One region of the Pseudomonas izuensis genome, then DNA from elsewhere that is predicted to be linked to it. Evidence: predicted binding sites of a transcription regulator. Region 1 holds the regulator's gene; each other region holds the start of a gene.

Region 1 (4,994 bases):
CCACCGAAAGGATCACCACATGGCCTTCGCGCTGCTCTTCGTGAGCGGCGGAGCTGACCAGCCAGCGCTTGAGGTAGAACAACGGCAGCGCCTTGTCCCGCACGATCACCACTTCCTGGCCATCCACCACGTTGGTGGTCGACAGGTCGAGGTGGAAGATCTCGTTGACGTTCACCAGCGGGAACGCGAACGCCTGGTTGCCGAGCATGACCATCAACGTCGGCATGATCGCCAGGGTCAACGGCACCTTGATGACGATCTTCGAGCCCTGGCCCTTGGCGGAGAAAATGTTGATCGAGCCGTTGAGCTGGGAAATCTTGGTTTTCACCACGTCCATGCCCACGCCACGACCCGACACGTCGGAGATCTCGGTCTTGGTCGAGAAACCCGGGGCGAAAATCAGGTTGTAGCATTCGGTGTCGCTCAGGCGATCGGCCGCGTCCTTGTCCATCACACCGCGTTTCACCGCGATGGAACGCAGGACATTCGGGTCCATGCCTTTGCCGTCATCGGAGATCGACAGCAGGATATGGTCGCCTTCCTGTTCCGCGGCCAGGATCACCTTGCCGCCACGGGCCTTGCCCGAAGCTTCGCGCTCTTCCGGCGACTCGATGCCGTGGTCGACCGCGTTGCGCACCAAGTGGACCAGCGGATCGGCCAGGGCCTCGACGAGGTTCTTGTCGAGGTCGGTTTCTTCGCCGACCAGTTCCAGAATGATTTCTTTCTTGAGCTGGCGAGCCAGGTCGCGAACCAGGCGCGGAAAGCGCCCGAAGACTTTCTTGATCGGTTGCATCCGGGTCTTCATGACCGCGGTCTGCAGGTCGGCCGTCACCACGTCGAGGTTCGACACGGCCTTGGACATGGCTTCGTCGCCACTGTTGAGACCCAGGCGAACCAGACGGTTACGCACCAGTACCAGTTCACCAACCATGTTCATGATTTCGTCGAGACGCGCGGTATCGACCCGCACGGTGGTCTCGGCTTCGCTGGCCGGTTTTTCCGCCGGCGGCGCAGCTTGGGCACGGGCTGGAGCCGGTGCGGCAGTGGGTGCTGGAGCGGGCGTTTCGGTTTTCGGCTCAGGTGCCTTGGCCGCAGGTGCAGGTGCAGCCTTGGCGACAGGGGCCACCACCGGAGTGCTGGCGCCGGTGACGGCTGCCGATGTGCTGCCGACTTCGGTGAACTTGCCTTTGCCGTGCAATTCGTCGAGCAGCGATTCGAATTCGTGATCGGTAATCAGGTCGCTACCGGCTGCGGCGGCCGTTGGCGCCGCAGGCGTCGGCACCGAAGCAATGGCCGATTCCAGCGCCTCGACGGCAAAGTTGCCCTTGCCGTGCAATTGGTCGAGCAGCGCTTCGAATTCGTCGTCGGTGATGTCGGAACTGTCGCCCGCGGCTTTCGGAGCCTCCGGCGCGGCAGGTGCAACAGGGGCCACCACCGCATCCACGGCGAACTGGCCTTTACCGTGCAATTGGTCGAGCAACGACTCGAACTCGGCATCGGTGATTTCGTCGCTGGCAACGCCATCGCCAGCAGGTGCAGGTGCAGCCGCCGGCGCCTCGGCCTGAGCCTTGACGGCGTTCAGCGAGTCCAGCAGTTGTTCGAATTCATTGTCGGTGATGTCACCCGATTCGCTTTGTGCGACAGGCTCTTCAACCACTTCGGCAACGGGCGCAGGTGCAGCCTCGTCTGCCGTTTGCGGCTCGGCCAGACGGGCCAGTGCCGCGAGCAGTTCAGGTGTGGCCGCCGTGATCGGGCTGCGCTCGCGGACTTCGCTGAACATGCTGTTCACCGCGTCCAGTGCTTCGAGAACCACGTCCATCAGTTCCGAATCGACGCGACGTTCGCCCTTGCGCAGGATGTCGAATACGTTCTCGGCGATGTGGCAGCACTCCACCAGCTCGTTGAGCTGGAGGAAGCCGGCGCCCCCTTTTACAGTGTGAAAACCGCGAAAAATTGCATTGAGCAAGTCCGCATCATCCGGCCGGCTTTCCAGCTCGACCAGTTGCTCGGACAGTTGCTCTAGAATCTCGCCGGCCTCAACCAGGAAATCCTGAAGGATCTCTTCATCGGCGCCGAAGCTCATTAATGGTGTGCTCCTAACAGGTTTAAAAACCCAAAAAACCTAAAATTCCGAACCCTAAAAACCCAGGCTGGATAGCAAATCGTCCACATCGTCCTGACCGGACACAACGTCTTCTCTTTTATCGGCATGAATCTGCGGACCTTCACCCTGAGAGAGATGTTTTTGTGGATCTTTTTCGGCAAGCATCGCATCACGGTCATGTTCGATGCCCGCAAAGCGGTCCACCTGGCTGGCCATGAGTACGAGCTTGAGCAGGTTGCTTTCAACTTCGGTGACCAGTTGGGTCACACGCTTGATCACTTGACCTGTGAGGTCCTGGTAATCCTGGGCAAGCAGGATGTCATTGAGATTGCTCGACACCGCGCGGCCGTCCTCGGCGCTGCGTGTCAGGAAGCCGTCGACCCGGCGCGCCAGTTCGCGGAACTCTTCAGCCCCGACTTCGCGACGCATGAACCGTCCCCAGTCGGTGCTCAGGGCCTGGGCTTCTTCGCTCAGGCGACTGACCAGCGGCGTGGCGTTTTCCACCAGGTCCATGGTGCGGTTGGCCGCGGCCTCGGTCAGCTTGACCACATACCCCAGACGCTCGGTGGCATCGGTGATCTGTGACACTTCCTCGGCTTGCGGCATGTGCGGGTCGATCTGGAAATTGACGATCGCACTGTGCAACTCGCGGGTGAGCTTGCCCACTTCCTGATACAGGCCGCGGTCACGGGTCTGGTTGAGCTCATGGATCAATTGCACAGCATCGCCGAACCTGCCTTTTTCAAGGCTCGCGACCAGTTCGACGGCGTGTTTTTTCAAGGTCGATTCAAAATCGCCCTGCGAAGATTCGTTATGCCCCATAGCTCCCCCGTGGCGCAGTTCAACCGATGCGTTCGAAAATCTTCTCGATTTTTTCTTTCAACGCCTGGGCCGTGAAGGGTTTGACCACATAGCCGTTTACACCGGCCTGGGCCGCTTCGATGATCTGCTCGCGCTTGGCTTCAGCGGTCACCATCAGCACCGGCAGGTGCTTGAGCTTTTCATCGGCACGCACGTGGCGCAGCAGATCGATACCGGTCATGCCAGGCATGTTCCAGTCCGTTACCAGAAAGTCGATGCTCCCGCTGTTGAGTACCGGAATGGCGGTAGTGCCATCGTCGGCCTCGACCGTGTTGGTGAACCCCAGGTCACGCAACAGGTTTTTTATGATCCGCCGCATCGTTGAGAAGTCATCAACGATGAGGATTTTCATGTTCTTGTCCAATTCGACCTCCAAGCAGACTAAAACGCGCCCAGCACCTGGACGCGCCATTTCAATCAATCTGGCAAAGCACTCGATGACTGTCTGGAGTACAGCGGATCGAGACCGGCGCGGTTCATCACCCCACCAGCCACGTCGCAGTGCCCCCACACTGCCTTCAGCGCGCTCGCCACTCTCCCAAACGCCCCCGCAAACGGGCCGCGCACTGGCTGTGTAACTGGCTGACCCGAGATTCGCTGACCCCCAGGACCTCACCGATTTCCTTGAGGTTCAACTCTTCGTCGTAGTACAGCGCCAACACCAGTCGCTCACGCTCCGGCAAATTGGCAATCGCGTCCGCCAGCGCCGCCTGGAAGCGTTCATCTTCCAGATCGCGTGACGGTTCGAGATGAGCACTCGCGCCATCCTCGTGCAGCCCTTCGTGTTCGCCGTCCTGCAACAGATCGTCGAAACTGAATAACCGGCTGCCCAGGGTGTCGTTCAAAATCCCGTAATAATCGTCGAGACTCAATTGGAGTTCGGCCGCAACTTCGTGATCTTTAGCGTCACGGCCGGTTTTAGCTTCAATCGAGCGAATGGCGTCGCTGACCATGCGGGTATTGCGGTGGACCGAACGTGGCGCCCAGTCCCCCTTGCGCACTTCGTCGAGCATGGCGCCGCGGATACGGATGCCCGCGTACGTTTCGAAACTCGCGCCTTTGCTGGCGTCGTATTTGGTCGACACTTCAAGCAGGCCGATCATCCCGGCCTGGATCAGGTCTTCGACCTGGACGCTGGCCGGCAGGCGCGCCAGCAAGTGGTAGGCAATGCGTTTGACCAGTGGCGCGTAACGCTCGATCAGCTCGTACTGCGCGTCACGCGCCGACTTCTTGTAGAGGTTGTAACCGCTGGCTGTCATAGCACCGGTCCTGCCGTCTGTTGCACGAGGCGCTCGACGAAAAACTCCAGGTGCCCGCGCGGGTTGGCCGGCAGCGGCCAGGTATCGACCTTTTGTGCGATTGCCTTGAAGGCCAGCGAGCACTTGGAACGCGGAAAGGCTTCGTAGACGGCACGTTGTTTCTGCACGGCCTTGCGTACGCTTTCGTCGTAAGGCACGGCGCCGACGTATTGCAGGGCGACGTCGAGGAAGCGGTCCGTGACCTTGGTCAACTTGGCAAACAGGTTGCGACCTTCCTGCGGGCTCTGCGCCATGTTCGCCAGGACGCGGAAGCGGTTCATGCCGTAATCGCGGTTGAGCAATTTGATCAAGGCGTAGGCGTCGGTGATCGAAGTCGGTTCGTCGCAGACCACCAGCAATACTTCCTGTGCCGCGCGCACAAAGCTGACTACCGAGTCACCAATACCCGCAGCGGTGTCGATCACCAGCACGTCGAGGTTGTCGCCGATGTCGCTGAACGCCTGGATCAGGCCGGCATGCTGCGCCGGGCTCAAATGAACCATGCTCTGGGTGCCGGACGCGGCCGGCACGATGCGGATGCCGCCAGGCCCCTGCAACAGCACGTCGCGCAGCTCGCAGCGGCCTTCGATCACGTCGGCCAGGGTACGTTTGGGTGTCAGGCCCAGCAGAACGTCGACGTTCGCCAGCCCCAGGTCGGCGTCCAGCAGCATGACGCGCCGGCCAAGCTCAGCCAAAGCCAGGGACAAGTTCACTGACACGTTAGTTTTCCC
Region 2 (4,994 bases), 3.3 Mb from region 1:
ACACCGGGCGTTCGGCCTGCTTGGGCACGAAGTAATACATCATGCCAAGGAAGCCCGCAGTGAGGAAAAAGCCCACGGCGTTGTGGCCGTACCACCACTGCACCATGGCATCGGTCGCACCGGCGTACAGCGAGTAGGACTTGGTGAAACTCACCGGCAACTCAAGGTTGTTGACGATGTGCAGGATGGCGACGGTGATGATGAACCCGCCGAAGAACCAGTTACCGACATAGATGTGCTTGGTCTTGCGCTTCATCACCGTGCCGAAGAACACGATGGCGTAGGCGACCCAGACGATGGTGATCAGGATGTCGATCGGCCATTCCAGCTCGGCGTACTCCTTGGAGCTGGTGTAACCCAAGGGCAGGCTGATAGCTGCCAGCAGGATCACCAACTGCCAGCCCCAGAAGCAGAACGCGGCGATTTTCGGCGCAAACAATTGTGTCTGGCAGGTGCGCTGTACCGAGTAGAGCGAACTGGCGAACAGGGCGCAGCCGCCGAAGGCGAAGATCACCGCGTTGGTGTGCAGCGGGCGCAAACGGCCGAAACTGGTCCACGGCAAATTGAAGTTGAGTTCGGGCCAGACCAACTGGGCGGCGAGAAAAACCCCGAGCCCCATGCCGACGATGCCCCACACCACCGTCATAATGGCGAATTGGCGGACCACCTTGTAGTTGTAGGCGGTACTGATAGAAGTGTTCATGGTTCCCCATCCACGGTTCAGCCGAATCGGGCGTGTGCAAGGCAACGTCCCCTTCGCCTGGAGTTATAGGCAGACTAAAAGCGAGGCAAGCATGGACAAACAGCACAAGGCCGGTATTGACGGGGATCAATGGGCGCAGTGCGTGCAGCAACATGGATGGTTGTGGAATGCCGCGGCCGCGCCGGCATCGGCCACGCTGATCCTCGCCCACGGTGCCGGCGCGCCGATGGACAGCGACTGGATGAACGACATGACCGCACGCCTGGCGGCGCTTGGCGTCAACGTCCTGCGCTTCGAATTTGCGTACATGGCGCAACGGCGTGTCGATGGCGGCAAGCGTCCACCCAATCCGGCGCCGAAGCTGCTGGAGTGTTGGCGTGAGGTATATGCCCAGGTGCGACGCCATGTCGCCGGGCCACTGGCTATTGGCGGCAAGTCCATGGGTGGGCGGATGGCCAGTCTGCTCGCGGATGAACTGGGCGCGGATGCGCTGGTGTGCCTGGGCTATCCGTTTTATGCCGTGGGCAAACCGGAGAAACCGCGGGTCGAGCATTTGGCCGGGTTGAAGACGCGGGCGTTGATCGTGCAGGGGGAGCGGGATGCGTTGGGCAATCGTGAGGCGGTCGAGGGATACGACCTGTCACCGAACATCGAGGTGTTTTGGCTGGTGGCGGGGGATCATGATTTGAAGCCGTTGAAGGCTTCGGGGTTTAGCCATGAACAGCATTTGACGGCTGCGGCGCAGAGAGTGGCTGCATTTCTTCAGTGAGTTTTTTTGCCGGCAGTGATGGCCTCATCGCTGGCAAGCCAGCTCCCACAGTGATCTGTGGTGTGATTCGGACTTTGTGAACACATCGCTGGCAAGCCAGCTCCCACAGTGATCTGTGGTGTGATTCGGACTTTGTGAACAATACAAAACCCTGTGGGAGCTGGCTTGCCAGCGATGAGGCCCGAACAGGCAACATCACCTTCAGACTGACAATAAAAAACCCGGAGGCTTCCACCATCCGGGTTTTTTGTTCGCAGCATCAATCAGCGGTTAAACCGCTCCACCAACGAATACTGGGTATTGGCCGTTTTGGTCAGCTCTTCACTCAGCAGCGCCGAGTTCTGCGCCTGTTCCGAGGTCTGGTCGGCCAGGTGCGAGATGTTGCTGATGTTGCGGCTGATTTCTTCGGCCACGGCACTTTGCTCTTCAGTCGCCGCAGCGATCTGGGTGGTCATGTCGGTGATGTTGGCCACCGCTTCGCTGATCCCCACCAGTGCCTGATCCGCTTCCAGTACCCGAGCCACACCCTCTTCGGCCTGGCGATGTCCGGCTTCCATGGTTTGCACCGCGGTGCCGGCGGTCTGTTGCAGCTTGGCGATCAGGGCGTGAATCTGCCCGGTGGATTCGCTGGTGCGTTGCGCCAGTTGCCGGACTTCATCCGCCACCACCGCAAAGCCACGACCCATTTCGCCGGCACGGGCCGCTTCGATGGCGGCGTTGAGCGCCAGCAGGTTGGTCTGGTCGGCAATGCCCTTGATCACGTCGACCACGCCACCAATCTCATTGCTGTCCTTGGCCAGTTGGGTCACGGTCAGGCCGGTTTCCCCGACCGCGGCCGACAGGCGCTGAATGGCTTCGCGGGTTTCCCCGGCAATGTCACGACCGCGGCCGGTCAGGCGATTGGCTTCCTGCGTCGCATCGGCCGTGCGCTGTACATGACTGGCGACTTCCTGAGTGGTGGCCGCCATCTGGTTGACGGCGGTGGCCACTTGCTCGGTCTCCACCCGTTGGCGTTCCAGGCCGCTGGAACTGTTATGCGCCAAGGCATCGGACTGTTTCGCTTGGTCGGTCAGGTGCTCGGCGGTGTCCTGCAGACGGGTCAGGCAGGTTTTCAGGCGTGCTTCCTGACTGAGAATCGACATCTCCAGGCGCGCCTGGGCGCCGCGGCTGTCGGTGTACATCTGCGCGATCAAGGGGTCGGACGTGGTCTGCTCGGCCAGTCGCAACAGGCGCTTGATCCCGCGTTGCTGCCAGCTCAGGCCCATCAGGCCCAGCGGCACCGAAAGGCCGGCGGCCAGGGCGAAACCCCAGTGGGAGTTGAGCGAGGCGCCGATAGTGAAGCTCAACTGGCTGACCAGAATGAACGGTAGCCAATCCTGAAGGACCGGCAGCCATTTATCGGTAGTAGGAACGGCCGACTTGCCCTGGTTGATGCGTTGGTAGAGCGCTTCGGCGCGGCGGATCTGTTCGGCGGTGGGTTTGACCCGCACCGACTCGTAACCGATCACCTGATTGCCTTCGAAGACCGGTGTCACGTAGGCGTTAACCCAGTAATGATCACCGCTCTTGCAGCGATTCTTGACAATACCCATCCATGGCAAGCCTTGTTTCAGTGTGCCCCACATATGTGCGAACACCGCAGAAGGAACGTCGGGATGACGCACCAGGTTATGCGGCGCACGGATCAGTTCCTCACGAGAAAACCCGCTGATCTCGACGAAGGCATCGTTGCAGTAGGTGATCATGCCCTTGGAATCGGTGGTGGAAATCAACCGTTGCTGAGCCGGGAAGGTCCGTTCGCGTTGTGTAATTGGCTGGTTGTTACGCATGGCATGTTTTATCCGCAAGGCTTTCAAAGGTTGTCGGCCGGGTCGTGTATTTGTTGAGTATTTTTTCGAAAGCCTGACGTATGTCTCAAATCGGGAGCGTGAACTGAAGGAATTTTCCTGCCCGGCGGTTGAACTTTTCAGGTTCCCCTTGATGGACTCGGCGCGTATGATTCGCCGCTATTTTGCGTAGGGCGTTATCTTCGGTCAGGTAGGAAGAAGTAAATAACACCCAGGGTGTCGCCGGTTTACCAGCATTTACATTAATGGAATTTGATTGTTGTTCGGCCTTCTTCAAAGGGGCCGGGTATAAAAAGGGCTAGTCGTAATGCGTAAGAAAGTTGCAATTATAGGGACGTCGTTCCGTTTTCCAGGCTCTACAACTGCAACTTTTTGGCCGCACCTGCTGGATCGACAGAGCTTTATTACCCAAGCGGATTTTTCCCGTTGGTCCAAGGACGAGTTCCTGCACCCGGACAAGGCAAACCCTGCGACGTCCTATACGTTTGCTGCCGGTTCCCTGGGCGATATTTCGACGTTCGATGCCGGGTTCTTCAATATTTCTCCTCGTGAAGCGGCGGTCATGGACCCTCAGCAGCGTCTGTTGCTGGAACTTGGCTGGGAAGTGTTCGAGAACGCCGGCGTCAAGCCGTCGAGCCTGCGTGGCAGCGATTGCGGTGTTTACCTGGGGATTGCCAGTGTCGACTATGGGTATCGCCTGGCGCATGACATGTCGACGGTCGATGGCGCAACCGCTACCGGTAATACCTTCAGTATCGCCGCCAACCGGTTATCTTTCTTTTATGACCTGCAAGGTCCGAGCATGGCCATCGACACGGCGTGCTCTTCTTCCCTGATTGCCTTTCACCAGGCTTGCCAGGCCATTCAGAACGGCGATATAGAGCAGGCGATTACCGGTGGTGTCAGCCTGCATCTTCACCCGTTCGGTTTTCTGATCTTTGCCAAGGCATCCATGTTGTCGCGTACGGGGCAATGCCATGTGTTCGATGAATCCGCCGATGGCTATGTCCGGTCTGAAGGCGCGGGGCTGTTCTACCTGAAGGATTACGACAAGGCGATCCAGGACGGTAACCAGATCCTGGCCGTCGTTGCCGGCAGCGCAGCCAATACGGATGGGCGAAAGTCGAGTCTGACCGTCCCGAGCGCGACGGCGCAGATTGCCCTGATGAAGCAGGCCTATGACGTCGCCGGCATCGATGCGGCGGACATCGACTACCTGGAAGCTCACGGTACGGGCACGCCAGTGGGCGATCCGATCGAAAGCCGGGCCATCGGTGAGGCACTGGGGCAGCAGCGCCCTGTGGATAAGCCACTGCTGATCGGTTCGATCAAAAGCAACATCGGGCACCTGGAAGCCGCCTCGGGTGTTGCCGGTTTGATGAAAGCGTTGTACTGCGTGGTCGAACGCAAGGTACCGGCCACCATCGGTATCAAGAAACTCAATCCAAACATTCCGTTCGCTGACCTCAACCTCAGTGTGGTCACCGAAACCCAGGCGCTCAAAGCCGATGGGAAACTGGTGGTCGGGGTCAACTCCTTTGGTTTTGGCGGGGCCAACGCCCACGTCATCCTGGAAAGTCCGCCACCTGTGCCGCAAGCGCCGAGCCGGCAAGGGCAGACGGTGCCGCTGATGGTCACTGCCAAGGACAGCGCAGCGCTTGCGGCTCAGTCCGAA
Region 3 (4,994 bases), 210 kb from region 1:
TATGCCCGGCAACGGCATTTGCCATTGCGGGTGCGGGTGTTCATGGAGTGGTTGGGGGAGGTGGTGCGTTCCGCGATCTGATCAACATCACATAACCTAATGTGGGAGCGAGCCTGCTCGCGAAAGCGGCATGTCAGGCAATATCAATGTCGACTGACACAACGCCTTCGCGAGCAGGCTCGCTCCTACAGGGTTTTGCGGTGTTCTTTAGAACAGTTGGGTGAACAACCAATACAAACTCCCCGACAACAGGATCGCCGCCGGCAAGGTCAGGACCCAGGCCATCAGCAGGTTGCGGATGGTCTTCATCTGCAAGCCGCCGCCGTTGGCGACCATGGTCCCGGCCACGCCCGACGACAGGACGTGGGTGGTCGATACCGGCAGACCGAACATGTCGGCGGCGCCGATGGTCAGCATGGCCACGGTTTCCGCCGAGGCGCCCTGGGCGTAGGTCAGGTGGGTCTTGCCGATCTTTTCGCCAACCGTCACCACAATGCGTTTCCAGCCGACCATGGTGCCCAGGCCCAGGGCGATGGCCACGGCAATCTTCACCCACAACGGAATGAACCGCGTGGAGCTGTCGATCTGCTGCTTGAACAGTTGCAGCTTGCCGTTGGTGTCGGCGTCGAAATTGCCGACCTTGTTCTTGTCCATCAGGCGAATGGTTTCGCTGGTCAGGTACATGTCGTTACGCACGTTGCCCACGGCCTCGGCAGGGACTTTCGACAACGCGCCATAACCCTTGACCTGAGCACCGATGCTGCCGGTCAGCGCGGCGAGCGCCGGCACCAGTTGTGGCGTTGCTTCCTTGCTGCGCACGTAGTCGGACAGCACCGGGCGCGGGTCGGCCGGGGCCGGCAGCGGTGCGCTTTTCACCAGCGCTTGCTGAGTGACTTCAGCCACGGCGGCAAACTGCAATGCCTGATCGGCGGGCATGGTGCGGTTCAACGCGTAAGCCATGGGCAGGGTGCCGACCAGGATCAACATGATCAGGCCCATGCCTTTCTGTCCGTCGTTGGAGCCGTGAGCAAAGGACACGCCCGTGCAGGTGAGGATCAACAGGCCGCGAATCCACCATGGCGGTGGCGTGTTGCCCTTCGGCTCCTTGTACAACGCACGATTCTTGACGAACGCGCGCAGCGCCAGCAACAGCAACGCAGCGCAGCCGAAGCCGACCAGAGGCGAAAGCAACAACGCATAGCCGATCTTGGTCGCCTGCGCCCAGTCCACGCCACTGGTGCCGTCACGCCCGTGCATCAGGGCGTTGGCCACGCCTACACCGATGATCGAACCGATCAGCGTGTGCGACGACGAAGACGGCAGGCCCAGCCACCAAGTGCCGAGGTTCCACAGGATGGCCGCGATCAGCAGGGCGAAGATCATCGCGAAACCGGCGGAGGAACCGACTTGCAGAATCAGCTCCACCGGCAGCAACGCGATGATGCCGAACGCCACCGCGCCGCTGGACAGCAACACCCCGAGGAAGTTGAAGAACCCGGACCACACCACCGCGACATTCGGCGGCAGCGAGTGGGTGTAAATCACCGTGGCCACGGCGTTGGCGGTGTCATGGAAACCGTTGACGAATTCGAAGCCCAGGGCAATGACCAACGCCACGCCCAACAGCAGAAACGGCGTCCAGGTGGTCACCACGGTGCCGAGTTCGTTCATGTCGTGCATCAGGCTGTAGGCAGTAAACAACAGCCCCAAGGCCAGCACCGCGAAAAACACCACGAGGGTGAGCAGACCGGGTTTTTTATCGAACTGCGGTTTACCGCTACTGGTGGGCGCCTGGGCGGGGGAGAAGGAAGGCGTAGCCATGCCGGACATTCCTTTGGAGGGAAGGGGGTATCCGCCATGATCGTTGCGAAATGTTACAGGGAGGCTGCTTTGGGTCAGGGTTTGGGCTTTTTGTGGATCCGATCATCCGAATCCACCACTCCTCTGTCGCGGTGAAACCTGAAACCTGTGGGAGCGAGCCTGCTCGCGAAAACGGTATTGGATTCAACAATTGTGTGTCTGACACACCGCTTTCGCGAGCAGGCTCGCTCCCACAGGATTTCAAGCGTGTTCAATAATCCCGTCGCTTACGAAACGCCCAGCGTCCCGCAATCAGGGTGAATGTCGCGACCAGCGCCACCAGAATCCAGAAGCCTTCCGGGTCCTGGGAAAGCGGCACGCCGCCGACGTTCATGCCGAAGAAACCGGCAATGATGTTGATCGGCAGCGCCAGCACCGTGACCACGGTCAGGGTGAACAGCGTGCGGTTGCTCTGTTCGTTGAGGTTGGCGGCGATTTCTTCCTGCAACAACTTGATGCGTTCGCTCAGCGCCGTCATGTCGTTGATGATCAGGGCGAACTCCTCGGTGGATTTGCGCAGCTCCTTGACGTCTTCCTTTTGCAACCAAGGCGGCGGGCGATTGAGCAGTCGCAACAACGAGCCCGGTTCCAGCGCCAGCAGGCGTTGCAGGCGCACCAGCACCCGTCGGTTGGCGCCCAGTTCGGCGCGGTTGGTGGACAGGCGCGAGGACAGCAACTCGTCTTCGATCTGATCCACGCTCAGGCTGGTCTTGCGCACGATCTGCGTCAGCACTTCGCCCTGATCGCGCAGCAGGTGCACCAGCAATTCCAGGGGCGAGCGAAAGCGCTCGCCGGCCTTCACCGAGGAGCGCAACTTGTCTACCGAGTGCAGCGGTTGCAGGCGCGCACTGATGATCAACCGACTGCGCACGCACACCCACAGCGTCGAGACATCCGACGAGACCATGCTGCTGAGGTTGAACACCACATCGTTGACCACCGCCAACAATGCCGAATCGACATGCTCGATGCGCGTCGAGCGTGAACCTTCATGCAGCGCTTCGAAAAACTCGTCGGGCAATTCCAGATGGCTTTTCATCCAGCGCTCGCACGCGGCATGGGCGAGATTCAGGTGCAGCCAGAGGAATTCGTCGCTGTCGTCCGGTTGTTGCAGGCATTGCAACGCCCTGGCCGAGTCGATCTCCCGCCCGCGCTCGCCCGGGCGGAAACTGAAGCCGTAGAGCAGGCCGAACAGATCCGTATCGCGATGGCTTTGATCGATGCTGTGGTTCATGAGGACTCGCAAGGGAAGGCGCCTGTCGCGGGTTTTACAGGTTCACTTGAGCCGCATCATCGCAAGGCTTCATGACGTTTTTGTGACGACAAAGTGAATGCAAAAAATGGCCATACCGGCGGTCGGATTCAGCTAAAGAACCGCTCTGGCACGCCGATCCCGCTTGAGGTAAGTTGCGCGCCCTTGGCCCAAAGCCAACGCCGCAGACAGGGATGTTTGAACACCTTTCACGCCTTCACCGGGCGTGTCTCATTCCTGCCACGAGTACCTTCCGATGCTTTTGCAAAAGTCCTTGAGAGCGCAAATTCTCGCCCTGTTGAGCGGCAGCCTGTTTGCGATGCTGTTGATCGCCCTGGCCTGTTTTCACTTTCTCTCCAGCGGCGTGCAGCGCTACGCCAACTTGATCGAAGGGCCGTTGCACACGTCGCAATTGATCGACGAAGCCAACCTGCAATTCAAGGTGCAGGTGCAAGAGTGGAAAAACGTTCTGTTGCGCGGCAAGCAACCGGCGGACCTGGACAAATACTGGAAGCAGTTCGAGGACCGCCAGCGCGATGTGCAGGGCATCCTCGGCGAACTGGCGGGGCAGAAGGACATCGAGCCGTCACTCAAGGCTCGCATCGAGCGCCTGCGCGATGAGCATCGCCAGTTGGGCGCCGCTTACCAGAAGGGCCGTGATGCCTACGTGGCGGCTGGCGCCGACCCGACGGTGGGCGACACCGCGGTCAAAGGCGTGGACCGCGCGACCAGCGATCAGATGAGTGAATTGGTCAACGAGTTGCGCAAGCAGGGCACCGAGCAATCGAAGCTGATCAGCGCCAGTGCCGACAACACCGTGATGCTGGGGATCATCGTGATGCTGGTCTCGGGTCTGCTGATCGGTTTGCTGAGCCTGTGGCTGGTCAACCGCAACCTGGTCGAGCCGATTCGCCAACTGATCGAATACGTGGCGCAACTCAGCCGGGGCAAGCTTGCCGAGCGCGTGGCCAGCACCCGTCAGGACGAACTGGGCAAACTGGCGATGGCCGCCAATACGCTGCGCGACTTTCTCGCCGAAACCTTCAACCGGTTGCAGCGCAGCGCCACGAATCTGGACAGCGCCAGCGGTGAACTGAATGCGATCGCGACCCTGATGGCGTCCGGCACCAATGAGCAGTTCAACCGTACCGATCAGGTGGCCACGGCGATGAACGAAATGTCCGCCACCGCCCAGGAAGTCGCCCGCCATGCCGCCGATGCGGCGCGTGCCGCTGATGACGCCGACCATTCGGCGCAGCAGGGCGAAAAAGTCATGCAGGGCACCATCCACACCATTACCCGGATGCGCGGCGAAATCGCCAATACCGCCACAGTCATCCGTCAGCTGGAAACCGACAGCGGTCGCATCGGCAAAGTACTGGAAGTGATCCGCGGTATCGCCGAACAGACCAACTTGCTGGCGCTCAACGCTGCCATCGAAGCGGCCCGTGCCGGTGAAGCCGGGCGCGGGTTTGCGGTGGTGGCCGATGAAGTGCGCAGCCTGGCGCAACGCACGGCGGCGTCGATCATCGAGATCAACCAGATCATTCAGACCGTGCAGACCGGCGCGGTGGATGCCGCGCAGGCGATTGAAAGCGGTCAGTCGCGCAGCGAGGAAAGTGTCCAGCAAGTGACCGAGGCCGGCGCCATGCTGGAGCGCATCACCCTGGCCGTGGAAGCCATCCGCGACATGAACCGCCAGATCGCCACCGCCGCCGAAGAGCAGACCTCGGTGGCCGAAGACATCTCGCGCAACCTCACCGAAATCACCAGCATCGCCAGTACCAACCTGGACAACGTGCAGCGCACCGAAGCGGCGAGCAACAACCTGCACGGGTTGTCGGGAGAGTTGAACGAGGTGACGGCGCGCCTGAGCGCCTGA
Region 4 (4,994 bases), 2.1 Mb from region 1:
AAGTCGCTCGGTTCGATCACCAGCGGCAAGCCAGAGAAGTCAGGCATGTGAGGTCTCCAGGGCACAAAAGGGAGGATTGTAGCGCAGCTTATTGTTGGCCGCGTCGGCTAAAACTGTGCAGGGCTTTCTCAATGCACTGCGCGGTTTTGCCGAAGGCTTGCAGGGTGATCTCTGAAAACGGTCCGCCGCCCTGATCCGCCACGACGATCATGATCACCCGGCCATTGTTGACCAGTGATCGCAGCAACAAGTGTTCACCGCTGAACTGCGAACGCAGGCTGTTGGGCAGCAGGGCGGAGAATTGCGCGTTGTTATCCGGGGTCAGGCGCACCTGGGCCTGTTGCGCGAGCAAGCGTTGCAGCACGGTGCTCTGGCTGACCGTGAAATTCAGCCCGGCCACCTCTTTCGGTAGTCCAGCAGTCTGATGCACCCGCAGATTGGCGTGGGTGCGGTCGGCCATCAGGATCATGACCCGGCGCATGCCGCACGCGACCAGTGCGTCACGGGCGGAGGTGGTCAGGTGCATGGCGTTGGTGAAACGACTCGGTTCGATCAGCAACTCGGCGCATTGTCTGCGCCACTTGGCCAGGTCTTCGGCGGTTGGCGCCGGGGCTGGCAGCAGGCCGGCGTGGACACGGTTCGTGCCCCACGGCCAGATCAGTGCAACGGCAGGGTGCCAGAGGTCTGGCATCGCATGATGGCGTCCGCTGTTAGCCGCCTGTTGGTGTAACTGTTGTTGCACCTCGTCCACTGGCATTTGCAGGTAAAGACTGGTCAGGTACTGCCAGCGTTCACTGTGCGGGCTGTCCCAGGCCTGTTGCGCCGAAAGTGCCAGGCCGTTGGCCAGCAGCACTGTGTTGGCCGGCTGATTAAGCCAACGGCGCAGGGTCGGGTCGTCATCGAGGCGGTTTTGCTGGCGTAATGGATGTTCGCTGTCGCGGGCAATGCGCAGGACTTTCACCAGTTCCCGTTGCTCGGTGAGTAGCAGTTTATAACCCTGTTGCACCCAGATCGGCAGGCGCCAGGTGTCCACCAGCGCCAGGCCGATTTCCAGCAGGCGAGCGCCGAACAATTGCTTTTCGACTTTGCGCGCCGACTCGCCTTTATGGATGACTCGCAGTTCCCAGTCTTCGAGCAATTGCGGGTGGGTCAGTGCCAGGGGCCACAGTGGAGAGAGGAACAGCAGGCTGCCCCAATGAATGTCCTGCCACAGGCGCGCGAGGCGGCTGGCAAAAAAACCGTTGGCCTGTTGAGTGGCGTGCTGGCTGATCATCTGCAATTGACGCAGCGCCTTTGGAATCTCGGCCATGGGTTCGGCCGGCAGGCGCTCGAGCAATTCTTCGGTGCGCTTCAGGCCGAGGCGATTGAGCGCGACCTCAAGGTTTTCCGCGGGTTCGCTCATGCTGCCATGCGTGTGTCGATTGGCTTCGCGAATCAGGCTCAGGGCCAGGGCCGGGCTGTCCTGCATCAATTCGGCGATGTCGCGCAGCGAGCTGCGACTGTCGCGGATCGCCCGGCAGACAAGGTCGTGACTGGCTTGCGGAATGGGTAGGCGCACGCCATCGAGAAGCTTGACCCAGCCTTCGAGCGTGGTTGGTTTTGGAGCCGGGACGTTCGTTTCGTTAGCCATGTCTGGAGGCGATCATCGTCTGGATTACCTATGCACGGAGTGGGTCAAATTAGCTTTTCGCCTGAACTGGCTATAGTCTGGCGCAGTTTTGCCGATAAGTAGAAGAAGAGATTTTTTAACTTCCGAATATGACCTTGAACCCGACTCAGTAAGTGCTCTCCTACCTATGGCTAAAATAATCGGCATCATCGTCGTATTCGCGAGCGTGCTCGGCGGATACGTGCTCTCACACGGCAAAATTGCCGCCCTGATCCAGCCTTTCGAGGTCATGATTATCGGGGGTGCGGCCCTCGGCGCATTCCTGCAGGCCAACCCCGGTCACATGACGATGCACGTGCTCAAGAAGTCCCTGAGCATGTTCGGTTCGCGTTTCAACAATGGCTACTACCTTGAAGTCCTGGGCCTGATTTACGAGATCCTCAACAAGAGTCGCCGCGAAGGCATGATGGCCATCGAAGGCGATATCGAAGATGCTGCCGCGAGCCCGATCTTCGCCAAGTACCCGTCGGTCCTCAAGGACGAGCGCATGACCGCGTTCATCTGCGATTACCTGCGCATCATGTCCTCCGGCAACATGGCCCCCCATGAGCTTGAAGGTCTGTTCGACATGGAACTCTATAGCCTCAAGGAGGAACTGGAACACCCTTCCCATGCCGTCAACGGCATTGCCGATGGCATGCCCGGTTTCGGTATCGTCGCCGCGGTACTGGGGATCGTGGTGACCATGGCCTCGCTGGGTGACGGCGACCAGAAATCCATCGGCCTGCACGTGGGTGCGGCACTGGTCGGTACCTTCTTCGGTATTCTCGCCGCCTACGGCTTCTTCGGTCCGCTGGCCCATTCCCTGGCTCACGACGCCAAGGAAGAACTGAATATCTATGAAGCCATCAAGGCCTCGCTGGTTGCCTCGGCTTCCGGCATGCCGCCATCGCTGGCCGTGGAGTTCGGACGCAAGGTTCTGTACCCGGCGCACCGTCCTAGCTTTGCTGAGCTGGAACAAGCGGTTCGTGGTCGATAGTGCTCTGTTTCGCAAATACGTTCCTTTTTTGGCGAGTGGCTGGTGTCGCCAGACAAGGCGCCGCGACGAGTCATAGCCCGCTATGGCGAGGAGCGGCAACGCCGTATGGCGACAACAGACACCGTCAAAAAGGAACAGTATTTGTGAGACAGAGCACTCTCCATGGAAAATAATCAGCCGATAATCATCAAGCGCGTCAAGCGCTATGCCGGCGGGCATCACGGTGGGGCGTGGAAAATCGCCTTCGCCGACTTCGCCACGGCGATGATGGCGTTCTTTCTGGTGTTGTGGCTGTTGTCCACGGCGACACCGGAACAGAAGCTTGCCATCGCCGGTTACTTCAAGGACCCGATCGGCTTCACCGAAAGCGGCACGCCGTACATCATTGATCTGGGCGGTACGCCAGAGTTGGCGCCGGAAAAAACCCTCAACCCCGAGGTGAAATCCCAGCCGCAGCCGGACAAGGTGACTGTCGACGCCGAACAGGTCGAAGGCATGGCCGAGATGGTGGAGAAGGAGCGCCTCGAACTGTTGCTGCAAGAGTTGCAAAACAAGGTCGAAGAAAACCCGCAGCTGCAGAAATTCAAAGACCAGATCATGTTCGAGATCACGCCGGACGGTTTGCGCATTCAGATCGTGGATGCCGAGAACCGGCCGATGTTCGACTCCGGCAGTGCCCGTCTGAAGCCGTATTTCGAAGACATCCTGCTGGCCATGGCCGACACCATCAAGGCCGTGCCGAACAAGATCAGCATCAGCGGCCACACCGATGCCAAGCCATACAGCGGCCAGGGTGATTTCGGCAACTGGGAGCTTTCTGCCAACCGTGCCAACGCCGCTCGCCGGGCGCTGGTCGCAGGTAGCTATCCGGATGCACAAGTGGCGCGGGTGGTCGGTTATGCCTCGTCGGCCTTGTTTGACCGCGAACATCCATTCAATCCGGTCAACCGCCGTATCGACATCATCGTACTGACCAAGAAAGCCCAGCGCGCCATCGAAGGTTCGCAAGGTGCGGAACCGGCGCCGGAACCAACGCAAGGGCAGGGCGGTCCGGGCGAAGTGCCTGCCGACCCGAATGCGTTGCCGGCAGACAAGGAGCCGTTGCCGGCCCACGAACTGCGCGAACGGCTAAACCTGTTCGATGACCCGGCACCGAAACCGGGTGAAGCGCCCAAGCAGTGATTTAGATAAATGAGGGGTGGCTGACCCACCCTCTTCGCGAGCAGGCTCGCTCCCACAAGGGCAACGCGCACTACTGTGGGAGCGAGCCTGCTCGCGAAGGCAATGTTGGAGTCACAACAAAAGCCCAGGCGAAAAAAAGCCGCGAGATGATCGCGGCTTTTTCATGTCTGCCCGAAACGGCTCAGTAACCGTTTTCCGGCAGGCTGGCGATGATCGAGCGGTAGCTGTTCATCCGTTGCTGCTGCACACGGCCATCTTCCAGGGCCTTGAGCAGGGCGCAACCCGGTTCGCGATCGTGCTTGCAGTCACGGAAGCGGCAGGTGCCGAGCAGGTCGTTGAACTCGATGAAGCCGGCTTCGACGTCAGCGCGGCTGACGTGGCCCAGGCCGAATTCGCGGATACCCGGGGAGTCGATCAGCTCACCGCCACCGGGGAAGTGGAACAAGCGTGCGGTGGTGGTGGTGTGAGTGCCCTGGCCGGACAGCTCGGACAGCGGGCCGACACGGGTCTCGACATCCGGCAGCAGGCTGTTGACCAGCGATGACTTGCCGACGCCGGACTGACCGACGAACACGCTGATGCGCCCGTCGAGTTGCTTCTGCAGTTGCTCCATGCCGTTGCCGTGATGCGCCGACACTTCCAGGACCGGATATCCAAGCGTGCGATAAACACCCAACAGGGCATTCAACGCCGGGGCGTTTTGCTCGTCGATCAGGTCGAACTTGTTCAGCAACAGCAGCGGCTTGATGCCCGCGTGTTCGGCAGCTACAAGGTAGCGGTCGATCAGGTTGGCATGAGGTTCTGGCAGTGGTGCGAAAACGATGACAATCATGTCGACGTTCGCCGCCACCGGCTTGAGCTGGCCACGGCTGTCCGGTCGGCACAGTTCGGTGTTGCGCGGCAGTTGCGCCACGATCACGCCGATGCCCTGGTTGCCGGCACGCCAGACCACCTGATCGCCGGTGACCAGCGCCGGCAGGTTGGCGCGCAGGTGGCAACGGAACACCTCGCCGGCCAGCTCGCCGTCGCGGGCCTCGACCTCGACCTGCACGCCGAAGTGCGCGATCACCAGGCCGTGCTGTTCCGGGCCCAGGTCGCCACCTTCGAGTGCCTCGACAGCCGAGGACTCACGTTTGGCGGCGCGGGCAGCGCGTTCGCCCTGAA

What was found. Region 1 encodes FliA, which starts transcription of late flagellar genes. Its sites were predicted from a motif close to CTAAAGTTTNNNNNNNNNNNGCCGNTAA; they were not measured.
Region 2: a site for FliA is predicted at 3,332-3,359, ahead of LAB08_RS08280 (methyl-accepting chemotaxis protein). Genes of this name have one in related genera too.
Region 3: a site for FliA is predicted at 3,227-3,254, ahead of LAB08_RS23865 (methyl-accepting chemotaxis protein). Genes of this name have one in related genera too.
Region 4: a site for FliA is predicted at 1,701-1,728, ahead of motA (flagellar motor stator protein MotA). Genes of this name have one in related genera too.

The regions. Positions count from the first base shown of each region.
Region 1 is NZ_AP017423.2:5,159,763-5,164,756, forward strand. Features, by position in the region: gene LAB08_RS22895 (chemotaxis protein CheA) at 1-2,083, opposite strand, end outside; gene LAB08_RS22900 (protein phosphatase CheZ) at 2,138-2,926, opposite strand; gene LAB08_RS22905 (chemotaxis response regulator CheY) at 2,946-3,317, opposite strand; gene fliA (RNA polymerase sigma factor FliA) at 3,484-4,224, opposite strand; gene fleN (flagellar synthesis regulator FleN) at 4,221-4,994, opposite strand, start outside.
Region 2 is NZ_AP017423.2:1,822,446-1,827,439, forward strand. Features, by position in the region: gene ccoN (cytochrome-c oxidase, cbb3-type subunit I) at 1-703, opposite strand, end outside; gene LAB08_RS08275 (alpha/beta family hydrolase) at 795-1,472, shown strand; gene LAB08_RS08280 (methyl-accepting chemotaxis protein) at 1,736-3,301, opposite strand; gene LAB08_RS08285 (type I polyketide synthase) at 3,627-4,994, shown strand, end outside.
Region 3 is NZ_AP017423.2:5,365,733-5,370,726, reverse strand. Features, by position in the region: gene LAB08_RS23880 (LysR family transcriptional regulator) at 1-81, shown strand, start outside; gene LAB08_RS23875 (inorganic phosphate transporter) at 208-1,821, opposite strand; gene LAB08_RS23870 (transporter) at 2,072-3,094, opposite strand; gene LAB08_RS23865 (methyl-accepting chemotaxis protein) at 3,369-4,994, shown strand.
Region 4 is NZ_AP017423.2:529,652-534,645, forward strand. Features, by position in the region: gene LAB08_RS02325 (rhodanese-like domain-containing protein) at 1-47, opposite strand, end outside; gene LAB08_RS02330 (HDOD domain-containing protein) at 89-1,630, opposite strand; gene motA (flagellar motor stator protein MotA) at 1,797-2,648, shown strand; gene motB (flagellar motor protein MotB) at 2,811-3,830, shown strand; gene rsgA (small ribosomal subunit biogenesis GTPase RsgA) at 4,012-4,994, opposite strand, start outside.